Regions from separate parts of the Aestuariirhabdus litorea genome, predicted to be linked through region 2. Evidence: predicted binding sites of a transcription regulator. Region 2 holds the regulator's gene; the other holds the start of a gene.
The links. Region 2 encodes FliA, which starts transcription of late flagellar genes. Its sites were predicted from a motif close to CTAAAGTTNNNNNNNNNNCNGCCGATA; they were not measured.
Positions count from the first base shown of each region.

Region 1 (8,740 bases), 430 kb from region 2:
GAAACCCCACAAGCTCAAGCTGATCCACCCCCTCAACCATAACTTTTACGAGATTTGCCGATCCAAGCTGGGCTGGAGTAGCAGGCCCGGGAGCTGATCAATGGCAACACGTGATGGGGCCCAGGGCTTTGACCTTGTCGGTGATATCCATGGCTGTGCGCTGACCCTGCGTCTTCTGCTGCAGAAGTTGGGCTACTGCGAGTCAGGGGGAGCCTACCGTCACCCCACCCGGCACGCTATTTTTGTCGGCGATGTCATTGATCGTGGCCCTCGCATCCGTGAGGCGCTCAGGCTGGTCAAGGCGATGGTGGATGCGGGCGAGGGGACGCTGATCATGGGCAACCACGAGTATAATGCCCTCTGCTATTGTACCCCGGCCGCAACCAGTACCCCGCAGACCCCGGTCTTCCTCAGGGAGCACAGCCCACGCCACCTGCGCCTGATCGGGGATACCCTGGAACAGTATCGGGACTATCCCGGCGAGTGGGAGGAGATGCTGCAGTGGTTTCTGACCCTGCCGCTGTTCCTCGAGCTGGAGGCGTTTCGGGTGGTACACGCCTGCTGGGACCCGGAGCTCATCGCACAGTACCTGCAGCAGTACGGCTGCAATCACCTCGACGAGCAGCGCCTGCGGGAGTCGGTCGACAAAACCACACTGCCTGGACGGCTAATGGATCGTTTGACGCGTGGGCTGGATATTCGCCTCCCCGATGGGCTGTCGGTCACCAGTCGTGACGGCTTTGTTCGCCACTTCTTTCGGGCGCATTTCTGGAGCCAGGACCCGCAAACCTACAACGATGTGGTGTTTCAGCCCGACCCCTTGCCGGAGGCGATAGCGCACAGGCGTATGAACGACGATGAGAAGGCGCGCCTGTTTCATTACGCAGAGGAGCAAAAGCCGCTCTTTATCGGCCACTACTGGCGCTGCGGGCAGCCGCGGACCCTGACGGCGAACATCGCCTGCCTGGACTACAGCGCGGTCAAATACGGCAAGCTGGTAGCCTATCGTATGGATGGGGAGGCCCGGTTGTGCAACAGCAAGTTTGTCTGGGTCGACGTTGATCTCCAGGAACCCGGCTTGCCTGAACGGGAGAGCGATGCTGATGATTAGGGTATTGAGTGTTGAAGCGGGCCGCGACCTGACCGTCTATTCCCGCTGGTTATGGCGCTCCGGAGTGGCCCATCGCATCGCAGAGGAGTCGGGTCAGCAGGTGCTCTGGGTAGCCGATCAGCGGGCGGTGGAGTTTGCACGCCGGGCGCTGGAGGCCTTCGAAAACGGTGAACTGGAGGGGCTCGAGGAGCCCCCGGAAACATCGCTGGCGATTGAGAGCCAGGGGCTGTTTGAGCTATTGATCAAACACCCCCTTACCCTCGCCCTGATCGCCCTTATGAGCGCCCTGGCGCTGCTCAGCCGCTTTGGAGAGGACCCGGCCTGGGTCCACTGGTTCAGTTTCAGCGATTTTGAGGTAGTGGCCGGTTATCCCTACTTTGTCCCCCTGCAGCAAAGCCTTGAAGCGGGACAGTGGTGGCGACTGCTGACGCCTATCCTGCTGCATTTCTCGGCACTGCACCTGGTGTTCAATATGCTCTGGCTGTTGATATTGGGTGGGCGCATCGAGCAGGCACGGGGCGGGTGGTTACTGCTGTTTCTGGTGGTGGTGGTCGGCCTTGTGTCCAACGTCGCCCAGTACCTCTTCTCCATGGATCACCCCCTGTTTGGAGGATTCTCCGGGGTGGTTTACGGTTTGCTGGGGTTCTGCTGGTTCTACAGCCACTTCTGTCCGCAGGCTGGGCTCGCCCAGCCACGAGCCGTGATCGGCTTTATGGTGGGTTGGTTACTGCTCTGTTTCACCGGCTTTGTGGAAATGGTAGGCTTCGGCGCTATCGCCAATGCGGCCCATACAGCGGGTCTGGTCAGCGGCTGTGGGCTGGGCGCTGTGCTCGGCTACCTGCACCGCCAACGCATCAACGAGGAGTCCCGATGAGTTTCGAAGGTATGAGTTTCAAAGAGCTGCTGGCTAATATTACCCCGGAGATCTACCGCAACCTGCGCAGTGCGGTAGAGCTTGGAAAGTGGCCCGATGGGCGGCGCCTGACGCCAGAGCAACGCCAGCACTGTATGCAGGCGATGATCGCCTGGGAGCAGCTGAACCTGCCCGAAGAGGAGCGCTCCGGCTATATGGAGCAGCAGTGCAAGTCCCAGAGCGGCCAAAACGATGCGGCCGAGATCCAGGCGCTGAACCTGACCCGGCACTGATGATGGAATCCAGCCTGGAGGGCCCGCTGGCGAAACTGGAGAGCCAGCACAGTGCACCGGTGAGTTACTGGTTGCGCCTCGGTGAGCATCGCCTGGCCCTTAACCCCTTGATCGGTAGACGTATTCATCTGCACTATCGCCAGCAGGTGGTCTGCCAGGGCTGCGGGCGAATCAGTAAAAAGAGCTTTGGCCAGGGCTATTGCTATCCCTGTTTCCGCTCATTGCCCCAGTGCGATAGCTGCATGATGAAGCCGGAAACCTGCCATTTTGATGCCGGTACCTGCCGTGATGAGAGCTGGGCCCAGCAAGTGTGCATGCACGACCATATTGTTTACCTGGCCAACTCCTCATCCCTGAAGGTGGGGATTACCCGCATATCCCAGGTGCCGGTGCGCTGGATCGACCAGGGCGCCAGTCAGGCGCTACCGATCTATCGCGTCGCTAACCGACGTCTTTCCGGCCTGGTTGAGGTGATCTTCAAGCAGCACGTCAGCGACCGTACCAGCTGGCAGGCAATGCTCAAGGGAGATCCCGCCCCCCTTGACCTGCAGGCTGAGGCGCGACGCCTGATTGCCCTCTGCGCCGAGCCCCTGGCGGAACTCGAGCGGGAGCAGGGGATCCAACGCCTGGTGCGTCTCGATGACGCAGAAAGCTTTGGCTTTGAGTACCCTGTCAGCCATCATCCCTCCAAGGTTAAGGCCTTTAATCTCGACAAGGAAGCGCAGGTCAGCGGTATTCTCGAAGGGGTCAAAGGCCAGTACCTGCTGTTCGATAACGGGGTGCTCAATGTTCGAAAATTCTCCGGCTACCAGGTCGGCCTTAGTGTGGAATAGGATAAGATCGCAATGAAAGATGCCCAGCCCAGAACCATCTACCTGAAGGATTACCGAGCGCCCGATTACTGGATCGACCGCACTGACCTTAAGGTTGACCTCCATGAGGGCCAAAGCCGCGTGGAGGCCACCCTCAGCCTGCGTGTAAACGAGGCGCACTGGACACCGGGCCAGCCACTGCCGCCCCTTGAACTGCAGGGAAGCGAGCTGGTGCTGGAGGGGGCGTGGGTAGACGGTGTGGCCCTGGGCGCCGATGAATACCAGCTGACTGAGCAGGGGCTCGTGATACAGGCCCCGTCCGCACGCTTTGAGCTGCGCACCCGCTGCCGCATCGAGCCGCAGAACAACACCTCACTTGAGGGGCTCTATAAATCCAACGGCATGTTCTGCACCCAGTGCGAGGCCGAGGGGTTTCGCAAAATCACCTACTACCTGGACCGTCCTGATGTGATGTCGGTGTTCAGCTGCCGTATCAGTGCTGACCAGATCCGCTATCCCGTTCTGCTCAGCAACGGTAACGAGATCGACAGGGGGGTGCTGGAGGAGGGGCGCCATTGGGTCCAGTGGCATGACCCCTTCCCCAAACCGGCTTACCTGTTCGCTCTGGTAGCCGGCGACCTGCAACACGTCAGTGATCAGTTTGTCACCCGCAGTGGTCGCACCGTGACCCTGCAGCTCTATACCGAACCGCGCAACATCGGCAAGTGCGATCACGCGATCGACTCTCTCAAGCGCGCCATGCGTTGGGACGAAGAGGTCTACGGCCGCGAATACGACCTGGATATCTTTATGATCGTAGCGGTGGACCACTTCAATATGGGGGCGATGGAGAACAAGGGGCTCAATATTTTCAACTCCTCCTGTGTGCTGGCCAGTGCCGATACCGCCACCGATGCCAGCTTTCAGCGTATTGAGGCGATCGTTGCCCACGAATACTTCCACAACTGGTCTGGAAACCGTGTCACTTGTCGCGACTGGTTCCAGCTCAGCCTTAAGGAGGGGTTTACGGTGTTCCGGGACGCCGAGTTTTCAGCGGACATGAACTCCCGCGCGGTTAAGCGTATCGAGGATGTAAGCCTGTTGCGTACCGCCCAGTTCGCCGAAGATGCTGGTCCCATGGCCCACCCGGTGCGTCCCGACTCCTATATGGAGATCTCCAACTTCTACACCCTTACCGTCTACGAGAAGGGGGCCGAGGTGGTGCGAATGATCCATCGTTTGCTGGGTGCCGAGGCCTTTCGCAGGGGAAGCGATCTCTACTTTGAACGCCACGACGGCCAGGCGGTGACCGTTGAGGACTTTGTGCGGGCGATGGAGGAGGCCAGCGGTATCGACCTGACCCAGTTCCGCCGCTGGTATGAGCAGGCGGGCACTCCGCGGGTTACCGTCAGCGACAGCTACGACTCGGCCAGTGGCCGCTACAGCCTGCACTTCAGCCAGAGCTGTCCAGCGACCCCGGGACAGGTCAGCAAGCTGCCCTTTCATATTCCCATTGCGGTGGGGTTGCTGGATGCCGAGGGCCACGACTTGCTGCCCGACAGTACCCGACTGGTGGAGCTAACCGAGGCGCAGCAGACGGTCCATTTCGAGGCCATCAGCGAGCGCCCGGTACCCTCGTTGCTGCGGGGCTTTTCAGCGCCGGTTAAACTAAGTTACGACTATAGCGATGCGCAACTGGCGTTTCTAATGGCTAACGACAGTGATGCCTTTAACCGCTGGGATGCCTCCCAGCAACTGTGTGTTCGGGTGTTGCAGCGCATGGTCCCCCAATACCTCGAGGGCACGCCTCTCAAGGTCGATGGGGTGTTGACCGAGGCCTTCTCGGCCCTGCTGCGTGCCCCGGTGAGCGATCCGGCGGCGCTCGAAACCATGCTGGTGCTCCCGGCTGAGGCCTATTTGGCGGAGATCTCTGAGCCGGTGGAGGTCGAGGCGATCCACGCCGCCCGCGAAGCACTGGCCAACCACCTGGCGGAGCGCTTTGCTCCCGAGTTTGAGCATCTCTATCGCGACAGCCAGCTGGAGGGTGCCTACCAGCCCACGGCCGAACACATGGCGCTGCGCAGCCTGAAAAATGCCGCCCTGGGTTACCTGGCACGCGGCTCCGATGCCGGGGTCGAGCTGGCCCACCAGCAGTATCGGGCTGCCAATAATATGACCGACCGCTTCCGCGCGCTCGCGACACTGGTTCACTGCGAGCGAGGCTCGGCTAGGGCGTTGGCCAAGAGTTGCCTGCAGGACTTCTATGATAACTTTAAAAATGATCCGCAAGTTATTGAATTATGGTTGTCTGTACAGGCCTCATGCCAGCGTGATGGGGCACTCGAACGGGTGCAGGCGTTGATGGCCCACGAGGCATTCGATGCGGGCAACCCCAACAAATTGCGGTCGTTGATCGGTGTGTTCTGCTCCCAGAACAGCATCGGTTTCCATAGCGGCGAGGGAGCAGGATACCGCTTTCTTGCCGATCAGGTGATCGAACTGGATCAACGTAACCCGCAGATCGCCTCACGCCTGGTGACACCCCTGACACGACTGCGTAAATACCCCGCTGCGCGTCAACAGCAGATGCGCGAGCAACTGCAGCGGATCTTTACCCACTCGCTCTCACCCGATCTCTACGAGGTGGTGAGCAAGAGCCTCCAGTAACGACTACAGGCGGATCGCCTGGTTCTGCCCAAGCAGGGTCAGGCGGTAGCGTTGTTGGTCGAAGCGCTCGGTGAAGCGGGCGCAGCCTGCATTGTAGAAGCGCCCATGGGTCACCTGTAGCTCCGTCGCCTGCGCCGGCAGGCGGTTGAACTGCAGCTGGCTATTGCTGTGCAGGTAAAGGCTAAGCAAGAGCTCCGTGCCGTTGTAGAAGCGCAGTACAGCATCCCTGTCGCTGCTGTTGGTAATATTCAGGTTATGGTCACCGACGCGGCCGGACAGGATCTCACCGTCAAAGGGGCGTGGGCGTGGGTACTCCTTGCAGGCTCCTGCCCGGGCCAGGGCAGGGTCGCCGAAGCCGATCTCCGCCTCCCTGACAAAGCCATGGTGGGTGCCACTGGATACCCTCAGCCAGCCATCCTCCGCCAGCGCCTCGACGCTGACCGGGCTGTAGATGGGGAGACGTACCAATACACGGCTCTGGTCATCGGCCTCCTGATGCAGATTCACCAGTCCGAGGCTGTAATGGCTGCCGAAGCGCAGCTCTCTATAGAGTGGCCGGTGGCCGGGGGCGACCACCACCGGCTCCCCAGCCTCCTGCGGCGTGGGGGGTGAGGGCAGGCGGGGCCACCATTGAGGGTTGAGCAGAGCCAGGCCGCACAGTACAGGCAATACCAGCAGCAGACCGTGGTAAAACAGGTACCCGGTTCGGCTGGAGGGGATGGCAGCATTGCTGGTGCTGGGGTTGCCGAGCCGTTTCAACAGCCGCTCAATTCGCTCCCTGAGGGCCGGGTCACGGGTCATGCCATTGGCGCGCCCCAGCAGGTTCAGGGCGGCGGTGTTGCGATTGGTCTGTAGCTCGTGGCTGGCCAGTCGGTAGAGGAGGATGGCGCTCTCCTCATTATGCACCTCTCCGCCGCGGGCGTTGGCCCAAAGCGCTGCGGGTGTTTGTACCACGCCGCCGGGGGACCACCACCCCAACGCCAGGTTGTGCGCATTGGCAGCCAAAGTGGCTCGCAGGCCGCAGCCGCCACAGAGTGTGAGATGTGGAGTGCTTTTCAGGGTGGTGAACAGGAGTCCTGTGATGCGGGCAACCCCACGACAGCGCAGGCTGCTGTCGGTGACGCCGCAACGCTGGCAGCGGGGTGGGCTGGGGGTGCGCAAGGGGGCGGAGCCGCTTGTTTCCGGGGCCGGGGTGGTGCGGGAGGTCGAGGCGCTCAGCGGCTGCTGATAGGCACGGTGCAGGCGGCTGCGGTTAAGGTCCGCCGACGCAGGGTCGGGTTCGGCGGGGTGAGACGAGGGTGGCCTGCCGGTTTGGTGGGTGGGGACCGGCGGGTCGAAAAGGGGCGCTGCCTGGGTGCGTTGCAGGTGCTCGTTGATTTGCCGATAAGCCGCCTGCAGTCGTTTGAACTGCTCGGTCGTATCCTTATCCGGGTTTCGGTCCGGGTGGAGCAGGCGGGCCCTGCGCCTGTAAGCCAGGCGTAACTCCTCGGCGGTGGCGCCAGGCGCCAGGCCAAACAACCGGTAGAGCCCTTCGGTGTATCGCTCCATGAGCGGTATCTGTCTCGTTTGGGGTAATTGGAATTAGCAGTTTTTTCTTACTCTAAATCAGTATACCTTGATGCTAATGTTGGGTCAGCGGCTGCCGATACACTGGGTTAGTGTAACCCCTCGACTGGTAATTCCCATGAATCTTTCCCAAATCACCAAAGCCATGCTGTTTAACAGCCCCTCGCTGCGTGAACGTCAATCCGGCCTCCTGAATATACCGGGGCAGGGGAGCGCGCTGGCGGGCAAAGAGGGGGGGCATGAGGGAATGGATACCCTCAACGGTGCTCTCAGGAAACACCTGCAACGGGTGCCGACTACCGAGCCGGTGGTGTTCGATAACCCCTACTCTCCTGATAAGGTCGCCGATACGTTAACCCAACACATACGGGGTTACATGGAGCGGGAAAAGGCCGCCGGGGCCAGCGATGAGCGCCTGCAGGAGCTCTATGATATCGGGGTTCAGGCCGTGGCCGACGGCTTTGCCGAGGCGCAGGAGATCCTTGACCAGATGGGGGTGCTGCAGGGTCAGATTGCCGCCGATATTGACACCACCTTCGATCTCTTTAGTCAGCAGGCATCTGCCATGCGCGATGAACTGATGTCACCTGCGGAAACCACTCGGATCAGCCCCGCTGCGATCCAGAGCTATTTTGCCGCTGAGTCCCTGCAGGTGTCTCGCAGCTTCGAGTTTGAGCTGACCACCGCCGAAGGGGATCGGGTGCGGATCAATGCCACTGGTGCCGCAGGTATCGCCCAGGGCCAATATCAGGGTACTGAGACAAGCGAGTCGGGGAGCAGTGCTGTCTCGGCGTTTTCCAGTGCCGCATACCAGCGTGGCTCCTTTGCCTTCGAGGTGCAAGGAGACCTCAACCCCGCCGAGCTCGAGGCAATTGATGCGCTGCTGGCCAAGGTCAACGACCTCAGCGAGAGCTTCTTTGCCGGAAATCTGGAAGAGGCCTTTGATAAGGCCTTGTCACTGGGGTTTGACGGCTCCCAGATCAGCCGCTTCGAGCTGGACCTTAACCAGAGCAGCCGCTACACCGCGGTAGAGCAATACCAGTCGCTGCAAGGGGAGCCCAAGGGGGTGGCCGGTATTCGTGAGCTGGCCCAGTACGCCAAGGATCTGCAACAGGCCCTGGAAGAGGCGAGCCGCTTCGAGGCACCCGGGGAGCTGCTCGACAAACTGTTCGAGCTGGAGGATGCCCTTCGAGCCCAGCCCGATGCACTTGAGCAGCAATTGGCTCGTCACCGTGAACTGAACCACTGGTTGCTTGAGTCGATTTAATGTCCGGGTGAGCACTTTTCACTGCAGGCGTAGCGTCGCTCCGCTTGAAATCGGGTAAACTTGGCACCATTGTTACTGCCGATGTGGACCCATGCTTACCCTTATTCTCTATACCACCAGCGGCTGTCACCTGTGTGACCAGGCGCTGGCGCTGCTGACCCCCATCATTGA
Region 1 is NZ_QWEZ01000001.1:1,266,729-1,275,468, forward strand. It holds gene D0544_RS05855 (NAD(+) kinase) at 1-97, shown strand, start outside; gene D0544_RS05860 (metallophosphoesterase) at 101-1,111, shown strand; gene D0544_RS05865 (rhomboid family intramembrane serine protease) at 1,104-1,985, shown strand; gene D0544_RS05870 (YeaC family protein) at 1,982-2,257, shown strand; gene D0544_RS05875 (DUF2797 domain-containing protein) at 2,257-3,090, shown strand; gene pepN (aminopeptidase N) at 3,103-5,736, shown strand; gene D0544_RS05885 (J domain-containing protein) at 5,740-7,284, opposite strand; gene D0544_RS05890 (DUF5610 domain-containing protein) at 7,421-8,569, shown strand; gene D0544_RS05895 (glutaredoxin family protein) at 8,661-8,740, shown strand, end outside.
Region 1: D0544_RS05890 (DUF5610 domain-containing protein) is a predicted target of FliA. The motif match lies at 7,358-7,384, and genes of this name have one in related genera.

Region 2 (8,740 bases):
TACCGTGGAGTTGATCCAAAAGATCCTCAAACTCCTTGTCCGAGATATTGTCACCTTCAGCCGCGCCCCCTGCAGGTGGCGTAGGTGCCTGGGCCGATGAGGCAGCTTGCGCTGATGCTCTTTCTACCACGCCGCTTGGGGCCCCGCCACCGTGCAACTGGTCCAGAAGCGCTTCAAACTCATCATCGGTGATCTCATCGCTATTGCCAGGCGCAGCCCCTGCTGCTGGCGTTGCAGCAGGTGCCGCACTGGCACCAATCTTTTTATCCCCGTGGAGTTTATTCAGCAGCTCCTCAAACTCATCATCGGTAATCTCATCACTGGATGAAGCGGAAGGCTCAGGCGCTGGAGCCGTATCCTTAGGGGCTTCGTGGAGTGCGTCCAGAAGCTGCTCAAATTCATCATCACTGATATCGCCTCCGGCACCGGACTCGTTGGTGGTTGCCGAAGTATCGGGCTGTGCTGGCACCTGAGGCTCAGGCGCTGCTGCGCTCGGCGCCGGCTCGGAAGTGCCTGTGTCAGGGGTGGCCATCAGCGCAAGTTGCCGCAAAAGCTCGGGGTCAGCGGGTGTTGGCTCCTCGCGTTCACGCACCTCACCGAACATGAGATTTACCGCATCCAGTGCCTGCAGCACAACATCCATCAGTTCAGGGGAGACCTGCCGTTGCCCGTTGCGCAGTATATCGAAAACATTCTCGGCTATATGGCAACACTCTACCAGGGGCGTGAGGGAAAGAAATCCGGCGCCCCCTTTTACCGTATGGAAACCGCGGAAGATTGCATTCAACAGCTCCTTGTCGTCAGGCTGGTTTTCAAGGTCTACCAGCTGCTCAGATAGCAGTTCAAGAATCTCTCCTGCCTCAACAAGAAAGTCTTGCAAGATCTCTTCGTCAACCTCAAAACTCATACCTAGCTCCTTAGAACCCTAGACTGGAAAGAAGGTCATCGACCTCATCCTGCCCAGAGACCACATCATCCCGATGCTTTTTATTAATCTGTGGGCCTTCCGCTTCGGTACTCGATGCGGCTGGCTTGGCAGATAGTGCCTCGTGCTCTATGCCCGTAATTTCATCAACCTTGCCAGCCATCCGCACCAGGTGAACCAGGCTGTCTTCGATTTCAGACACCAGGCTGACCACGCGCTTGATGACCTGCCCGGTCAGGTCCTGATAGTCCTGGGCCATAAGAATTTCATTCAGGCTGTTGCCAAACTCAGTGGAGCGTTTTTCAGTCTCCTCCAGGAAAGGGGCAATGCGCTTGGACAGCTCCCTGAACTCCTCCGGTGACATTTGACGGCTGGTAAAACGCTTCCACTCCTGACTTAACTCCCTAGCCTCGATCCCCAGCTGGGATGCCATGGGGGCGCACGCCTCGACAATATCCATTGTCCGGTTGGCCGCGCTCTCAGTCATTTTAGTGACGTAATCAAGACGATCCGAAGCATCCGCCATATGGGATATCTGCTCCTGATCCTCGCCGGTAATGCCAGAGTCAATATGGAAGTTCATCAGCGACTCGTGCAACGCCCGTGTCAGCCTGCCAACCTCGAGGTAGAGGCTCTGGTCACGCATCTCGTTGAGGTCTTGAATCACATTGATCGCACCAGAGACATTCCCTGACTCGAGCAACTCAACCAACTTTTGCGCCTGTACTTTTAGGTCAGATTCCAATTCGGCATTGTCTCTGTTGTAATTAAAAAGCGTCATATCAAGCCCTTATCAACCACCAGCATCGACGCGTTCAAAGATTTTTTCGATCTTCTCTTTGAGCGCCTGGGCGGTAAAGGGCTTGACCACGTAACCATTAACGCCAGCCTGCGCCGCCTCTATGATCTGGTCCCTTTTGGCCTCCGCTGTCACCATCAGCACCGGCAGCGTACTGAGCTTTGGATCAGCCCTAACCGCTCGCAGTAGATCGATCCCTGTCATTCCCGGCATATTCCAGTCCGTGACAAGAAAGTCGAAACCACCCGTCTGCAGCATCGGTAGTGCCGTCTGACCGTCGTCAGCCTCTGCCGTATTGGTAAAACCCAGATCCCGCAGCAGATTCTTGATGATGCGCCTCATAGTAGAAAAGTCATCTACGATGAGGATCTTCATGTTTTTGTCCAAACCGGCCTCCGTGAAACCTCTAATTTTGGTATTGTCAAAACACAGTATTCTACAAGTCTAGTTGGTGAATGAAAGGATTACTCCGAATCCGAACTCCACCCCTTAAGTCGCGACCTAAGCCTTAGCGCCGACTGGCTATGGAGTTGGCTAACCCTTGATTCACTGACACCAAGAACAGCTCCAATCTCTTTCAGGTTCAGCTCCTCATCGTAATAGAGAGAGAGCAAAAGTTGCTCACGGTCCGGCAGGGTGCTAATGGCCTCAGCCAGGGACTCCCGGAACCTGTCCGCCATAACGCCCTCATGGGGTAGCGAGACATCCAGGGAGGCTAAAGCCGCCTCCTGCTGCGTGTCGTCACTATCGATCAGGTCGTCAAAGCTGAATAGGTGCCCCCCCATTGAGTCATGCAACATGGCATGATATTCACCCACACTAACCTGTAATTCGGCCGCAATCTCATTATCTTTAGCGTCACGCCCTAAGCGGGCCTCGACCGCTTTGACAGCCTCGGAGACTCGACGGCTATTGCGATGCACGGAACGGGGTACCCAATCCCCTTTTCGAATCTCATCCAGCATGGCACCGCGAATGCGAATACCGGCATAGGTTTCAAACGCAGCCCCTTTGCTGCCGTCATATTTACGGGCGGACTCCAGCAATCCGATCATGCCAGACTGAATCAGGTCATCCACCTGAACACTTGACGGCAGTCGAGCGGCCAGGTGATGCGCAATACGTTTTACCAGGGGAGCATGGCGCTCAACCAGAACATTCAACGACTCCGCCTGATTGTTGGTATACATACCAAATCCTTCTGGAACGGCTACCATCGTTACACTCCATGCTCCCCCACCACCAAGCTCTCAACAAAGAACTCGAGGTGCCCCCGAGAGGTTGAGGGCATGGGGAGCGCATCGATTTTTTGAGCCAAAGCCTTTAACGCCAGCGCCGCTTTACTGCGAGGGTAGGCCTCAAGCACCGCTTTCTGCCGCTGTACGGACTTACGCACCGACTCATCAAAGGGCACTGCGCCCATATACTGTAGCGCCACATCGAGGAAACGGTCCGTCACATTAACCAGTTTATTGTAGAGGTTTCTACCCTCCTGAGGAGTACGAACCATATTGGCCACGATGCGGAAGCGCATCATATTATAATCCCGGTTCAACAGTTTGATCAGCGCATAGGCATCGGTGATGGAGGTCGGCTCATCGGTCACCACCAGTACCACCTCCTGGGCCGCACGGACAAAGCTCACGACGTTATCGGAGATCCCCGCCGCGGTGTCGACGATCAATACATCGAGCTGACCACTGAGGTCACTGAAAGCGCTGATCATTCCGGCATGCTGCTGAGGGCTCAGCTCAGTCATCGACTGGGTGCCGGATGAGGCGGGGATGATTTTTATGCCGCCGGGGCCATTGAGCAATATATCTCTGAGATCACAACGACCCGCCATCACATCAGCCAGGTTCTTGCTGGCAGACAATCCCAGCAATACGTCTACGTTGGCTAACCCCAGGTCGGCGTCCAGCAGCATTACCCGGCGCCCCATCTCGGCCAGGGCGATACTCACATTGACCGATACATTGGTCTTGCCGACGCCCCCTTTGCCGCCAGTTATCGCAATCACCTGCACGGGTTGTCGACTAGCCATAGATTGATTTCACCCTCATGTACACGCTCGCGGCTGCTAACACCCGCTGGATTCCATTTATATCAGCCACTTGCTGCCCCATTCTATCCTCAATAGATCAACTTACATAGCGCGCCGAGTAGTGGTTTGCACCGCCTCGGCTAAGGGCGAAAGAACCGATCATTTTTTCATCATCTGCAGGCAGCTGATCCGAAATGGCAACCGCCCGGCTGATCAGGCCATGGGCCCTCGCCTGACTGATATCCTCAGGAATACGCTGCCCATCGGCAACATAGGAAACCGGCAGCCCATGCTCGCACACCAGGCTGATCGCCTCCCCCAAACTGGTAGCCTCATCCACCTTGGTAAAGACGGTTCCGACCAGCCTTGCACCACCGTAGGTATGGTAAGCCGCTCGCATGACCTGTTGCTGGCTGGTGCAGGCCAGTACCAGAAGACTTCGAACCATCGGGCGCACCTCATTGAGCATGCCTAATTGTAGTGCCAGATTGGGGTCCTGATGATGCAAACCAGCGGTATCGATCAAAACCAGTGCTTTGCGGCTCAGCCCGTCCAGGGTCGGCTGCAGCTGGCGGGGGTTGTCAACAACCCGCACCGTTACATTCAGGATGCGCCCAAGGGCCTTGATCTGTTCCGCTGCCCCTACCCGGTAGCAGTCAGTGGTTACCAGTGCCACCTGCTCCGGACCATGCTCCAGCACATACTGGGTGGCCAGCTTACCGATGGTTGTCGTCTTGCCAGAGCCGGTAGGACCGATAAAGGCGAAGATCCCCCCCTCCATCACCAGGTTCTTTTGGGTGGTGGATAGCTGCCGGGAGAGTGCGGCAAGTACCTGCCGCCAGTTGTGGGCTGCCGGCATACCGGGCTCAACCACGGCTAACAGCTGTTTACACAGGTCGGCTGACAGGCCCATGCCGGAAAGCCGGCGCCAGAACATCGCCTGCTGGGGAGAGCGCTCCACAAACTGCCCCCAAGCGACACTGCCCAGCTGCTGCTGGAGCAACTCCTTCATGTTATTGAGTTCATCGCGCATCGACTCGAGCGCCTGCTGCTGCGCCCCGCCCTGTGAACGGGAGTCAGGTTGCGCTTCGGCTTGAACGGGGGCGCTGTGACGGCCCTGCTGCAGCGACTTAAGCGTCTGACGCATGGCATCGGTTGTCGCCACACTGGCTTCACCAATTCGAGGAAGCTCCGCCTCTGCGTCACCCAGGCCATGCTCGGCGGCCACCACCTTTCTGCGGGCATCAGCCAGGGCCTTATCCAGCCCCCTGCTCCCGCCAGCACTGCCAAAGGCCTCGCTACGCGGCAAACTGGCGTCGACCGCTGCCGACACCTCAACCCCACCAGCAACCCGGCGCTGGGAGAGGATGGCGGCATCATCGCCAAGATCATCCTTAACCAGCTTCATGGCCTGTCTCATATCGGAAGCAAAGTAGCGTTTAATGTTCATCTCGTTTTACCTGCATAAAGCATCGGTTATTGTCTGGGCCCATGCCCGGCACCTGATTACTGCCCAACCGTTCCTTCGATAGTGATCTGCTTGTTATCCGGGATCTCCTGGTAGGAGAGCACATGCATCGAAGTCACACTGTAACGTGCAAAGCGTGCCAACAGAGGCCTGATGGGAGCGGCTACCAGCAACACAACCGGTTTACCCGCCAACTCCTGCTTTTGCGCTACCGACACCAGAGATTGTTGCAATCGTTCCGCCATTCCCGGCTCCAGCACCACACCTTCATCAGCCGCCGCGCCACTTTGCCGCGCTTGCTGTACAGACTGTAGCAATATCTGTTCCAAACTTGGATCCAGGGTAATTACCGGGATCTGGGGCTCCAGACCCACGATGCCCTGTACGATTGAGCGTGCCAGGGCCACCCTCACCACCGCGGTCAAAGCGACAGGATCTTGACTCTTACCGGCCTGATCCGCCAGCGCTTCGGCGATCGTACGAATATCGCGCACGGAGACCCGCTCCAGCAGCAGGTTTTGCAGCACTTTCAGCAAGGTGCTCACCGTTACCTTGTTCGGTACCAGATCCTCGGCCAGTTTCGGTGACTGACGGCCCAGCAGGTCCAGTAGCTGCTGAACCTCTTCGTGACCCAGCAGTTCGTGGGCATGTTTACTCATGACCTGGTTGAGGTGGGTGGCCACCACAGTGGAAGCATCCACCACGGTATAACCCAGGGTTTGCGCGCGCTCACGCTGACTGCGCTCAACCCACACCGCATCCAGACCAAAAGCGGGATCCTTACCCTCAATGCCCTGCAGGGTGCCAAACACCTGGCCCGGGTTAATTGCCAGGTCCCGATCGGGATGGACCTCTGCCTCGCTGATGGTGACCCCCATCAAGGTAATGCGATAGACGTTTGGCAACAGGTCCAGGTTGTCACGGATATGCACCGAGGGCACCAGAAAGCCCAGCTCCTGTGAAAGCTTTTTGCGTACCCCCTTGATCCGTCCGAGCAGCTCCCCGCCCTGGGTCTTATCGACCAGGGGGATGAGGCGATAGCCCACCTCAAGTCCCACCATATCGACGGGGGTCACATCATCCCAGCCCAGCTCTCGGGTCTCGGTTGAGCGCTTCTCCTCCAGCTGCTGCTGCTCGAGCATCACTTTCTGCTGCTCGGCATTGGCCGCGCTCTCATCCCCTTTCTGCTTCTTGCGGTAGATCAACCAGGCCCCGCCGGCTGCCAGCAAACCCAAACCCAAAAAAGCGACATGGGGCATACCGGGGACGGAGCCCATGATCAACAGGATCGCCGCAGCAACCGCCAGCGCCTTGGGGGTGGCGAACATCTGCTGGGTAATCTGGTGGCCCATATCCTTGGAGTCGGAAACCCGGGTGACCATAATGGCCGACGCGGTAGAGAGCAGCAGCGAGGGAATCTGGGCAACCAGGCCGTCACCGATGGTGAGCAGGGAGTAGTTCTGGAGCGCCGTATCAAAACTCAGCCCATGCTGGGCCATCCCGATCCCCAACCCCCCGATGATGTTGATAAACAGGATCAGCAATCCGGCAACCGCATCACCGCGAACAAATTTGCTGGCACCATCCATGGAACCATAGAAATCCGCTTCCTGCCCCACCTCCTGGCGACGGGCCCGGGCCTCATCCTGCTGGATCAAGCCGGCATTCAGATCCGCATCAATCGCCATCTGCTTACCGGGCATAGCATCCAGAGTGAACCGCGCACTCACCTCGGAGATACGGCCGGCACCCTTGGTGACCACCACAAAGTTGATGATCATCAAGATCGCAAACACCACCAGACCGACGACGTAATTACCCCCGATCACCACCTCACCAAAGGCCTCAATTACCTTACCGGCGGCATCCCCACCGGAATGGCCGTGCAAGAGCACCACCCGGGTTGAAGCCACATTGAGGGCCAGACGCAAGAGGGTCGCTACCAGAAGAATGGTCGGGAAAACGGCAAAATCGAGAGGGCGCAGCGCATAGACACTGACCAGAAGAACGACAAGGGCCAGGGCGATATTAAAGGTGAAGAGTACATCCAGCAGAAAGGGCGGCACCGGCAGAGTCATCATCGCCAGCACTACCAGTAACAGCAGGGGAACCCCGAGGCTGCCCTGACCGATGCTTCTCATGTTGCCTAATACTGCTGCTCTATCCACTGGGCTCCCCACCTATCGTTCGTCAATACCCTGACGTATTTATGGCACTGGAGAGCCTTATGCAAAAAGTTTACCTGTTTTGCCTATGCAGCAGCACACAGCAAAAAAATAGCCCTGGGATGGGTGGAATCTAGTCCTGCTCGCGATCGACAGGGTTACCCTCTGTATCGCGCTGCAGCTCCCCGGGAACCGGGAACTCCGGACGCATCTGCGGCTTGTCACCGACCCCGTCGCGGTAGCGACGGAGCTGGAAGACGTAAGCCAGGACCTGGGCAACGGCCACATAGAGGCCAGCTGGAATCTGCTGGCTGATGCGCGTAGTAAAGTAGATGGCCCGCGCCAGCGTCGGCGCTTCGATGACGGTGACATCGTGGGCCTCGGCAATCTCACGAATCTTGAAGGCGACCTCCTCCACCCCTTTGGCCAGAACATAGGGGGCCTCCGCCTTGCTGGCATCATACTTGACCGCCACTGCAAAGTGGGTGGGGTTCGTAATCACCACATCCGCCTTGGGCACATCAGCCATCATGCGCCGCTCAGCCATCTCGCGCTGCAACTGGCGGATACGCCCTTTCACCTCGGGCTTACCCTCGGTGTTTTTATACTCGTCCTTGACCTCCTGTTTGGTCATCATCAACTGCTTGCGGTGGTCCCAAATCTGGAAGGGAATATCGATGATTGCAATCAGTACCAGGCTGGCGCTCATCCCCATCACCGACCAACCCAGCACCGACAAACCATGGGCGATCGCCTGGGGTATCGCCTCCTTGCCCATCCCCAGAAAGTCCTCCTGATAGGAGAGCAGTACGAAAATCGACACCGTAGCCACCACCGCCACTTTGGCGATCGACTTCACCAGCTCAACCAGGGATTTGGCAGAAAACATCCGCTTCAGCCCCTTGATGGGATCCATGCGGCTGAACTTTGGCATCAGGGCCTTGGCGCTGAGTAGCCAGCCCCCCAGCGCCAACGGACTCAACAGGGAGACCAGCATCATGGCGATAAAGAAGGGGATCAGGGAGGTGGTCGCCTCCACCAGCGAGACGCCCAGGTGCTGTAGCATCAGCGAGGGGTCGAACATCGCTTCGCGCTCGAGGGTGAAATTGAAACGCATCACCGACCCCATATTGCCACCAATCAGGGACGCCGAGGCAAACAGGCTACCGCTTCCGACCAGCAGCAGGAGCATGGTGGTCAGCTCCTTGGATCGCGGAACCTGCCCCTCCTCACGGGCATCACGGAGCCGTTTCTCCGTGGGCTCTTCCGATCGATCCTGACTGCTGTCCTGCTCTTCTGCCATGGTGTTCTCTTTCCCTTAATCGACCGTCAACTATTG
Region 2 is NZ_QWEZ01000001.1:1,696,158-1,704,897, forward strand. It holds gene D0544_RS07810 (chemotaxis protein CheA) at 1-907, opposite strand, end outside; gene D0544_RS07815 (protein phosphatase CheZ) at 918-1,637, opposite strand; gene D0544_RS07820 (chemotaxis response regulator CheY) at 1,719-2,099, opposite strand; gene D0544_RS07825 (RNA polymerase sigma factor FliA) at 2,189-2,914, opposite strand; gene D0544_RS07830 (MinD/ParA family protein) at 2,944-3,768, opposite strand; gene flhF (flagellar biosynthesis GTPase FlhF) at 3,866-5,218, opposite strand; gene flhA (flagellar biosynthesis protein FlhA) at 5,275-7,377, opposite strand; gene flhB (flagellar biosynthesis protein FlhB) at 7,535-8,704, opposite strand; gene fliR (flagellar biosynthetic protein FliR) at 8,735-8,740, opposite strand, start outside.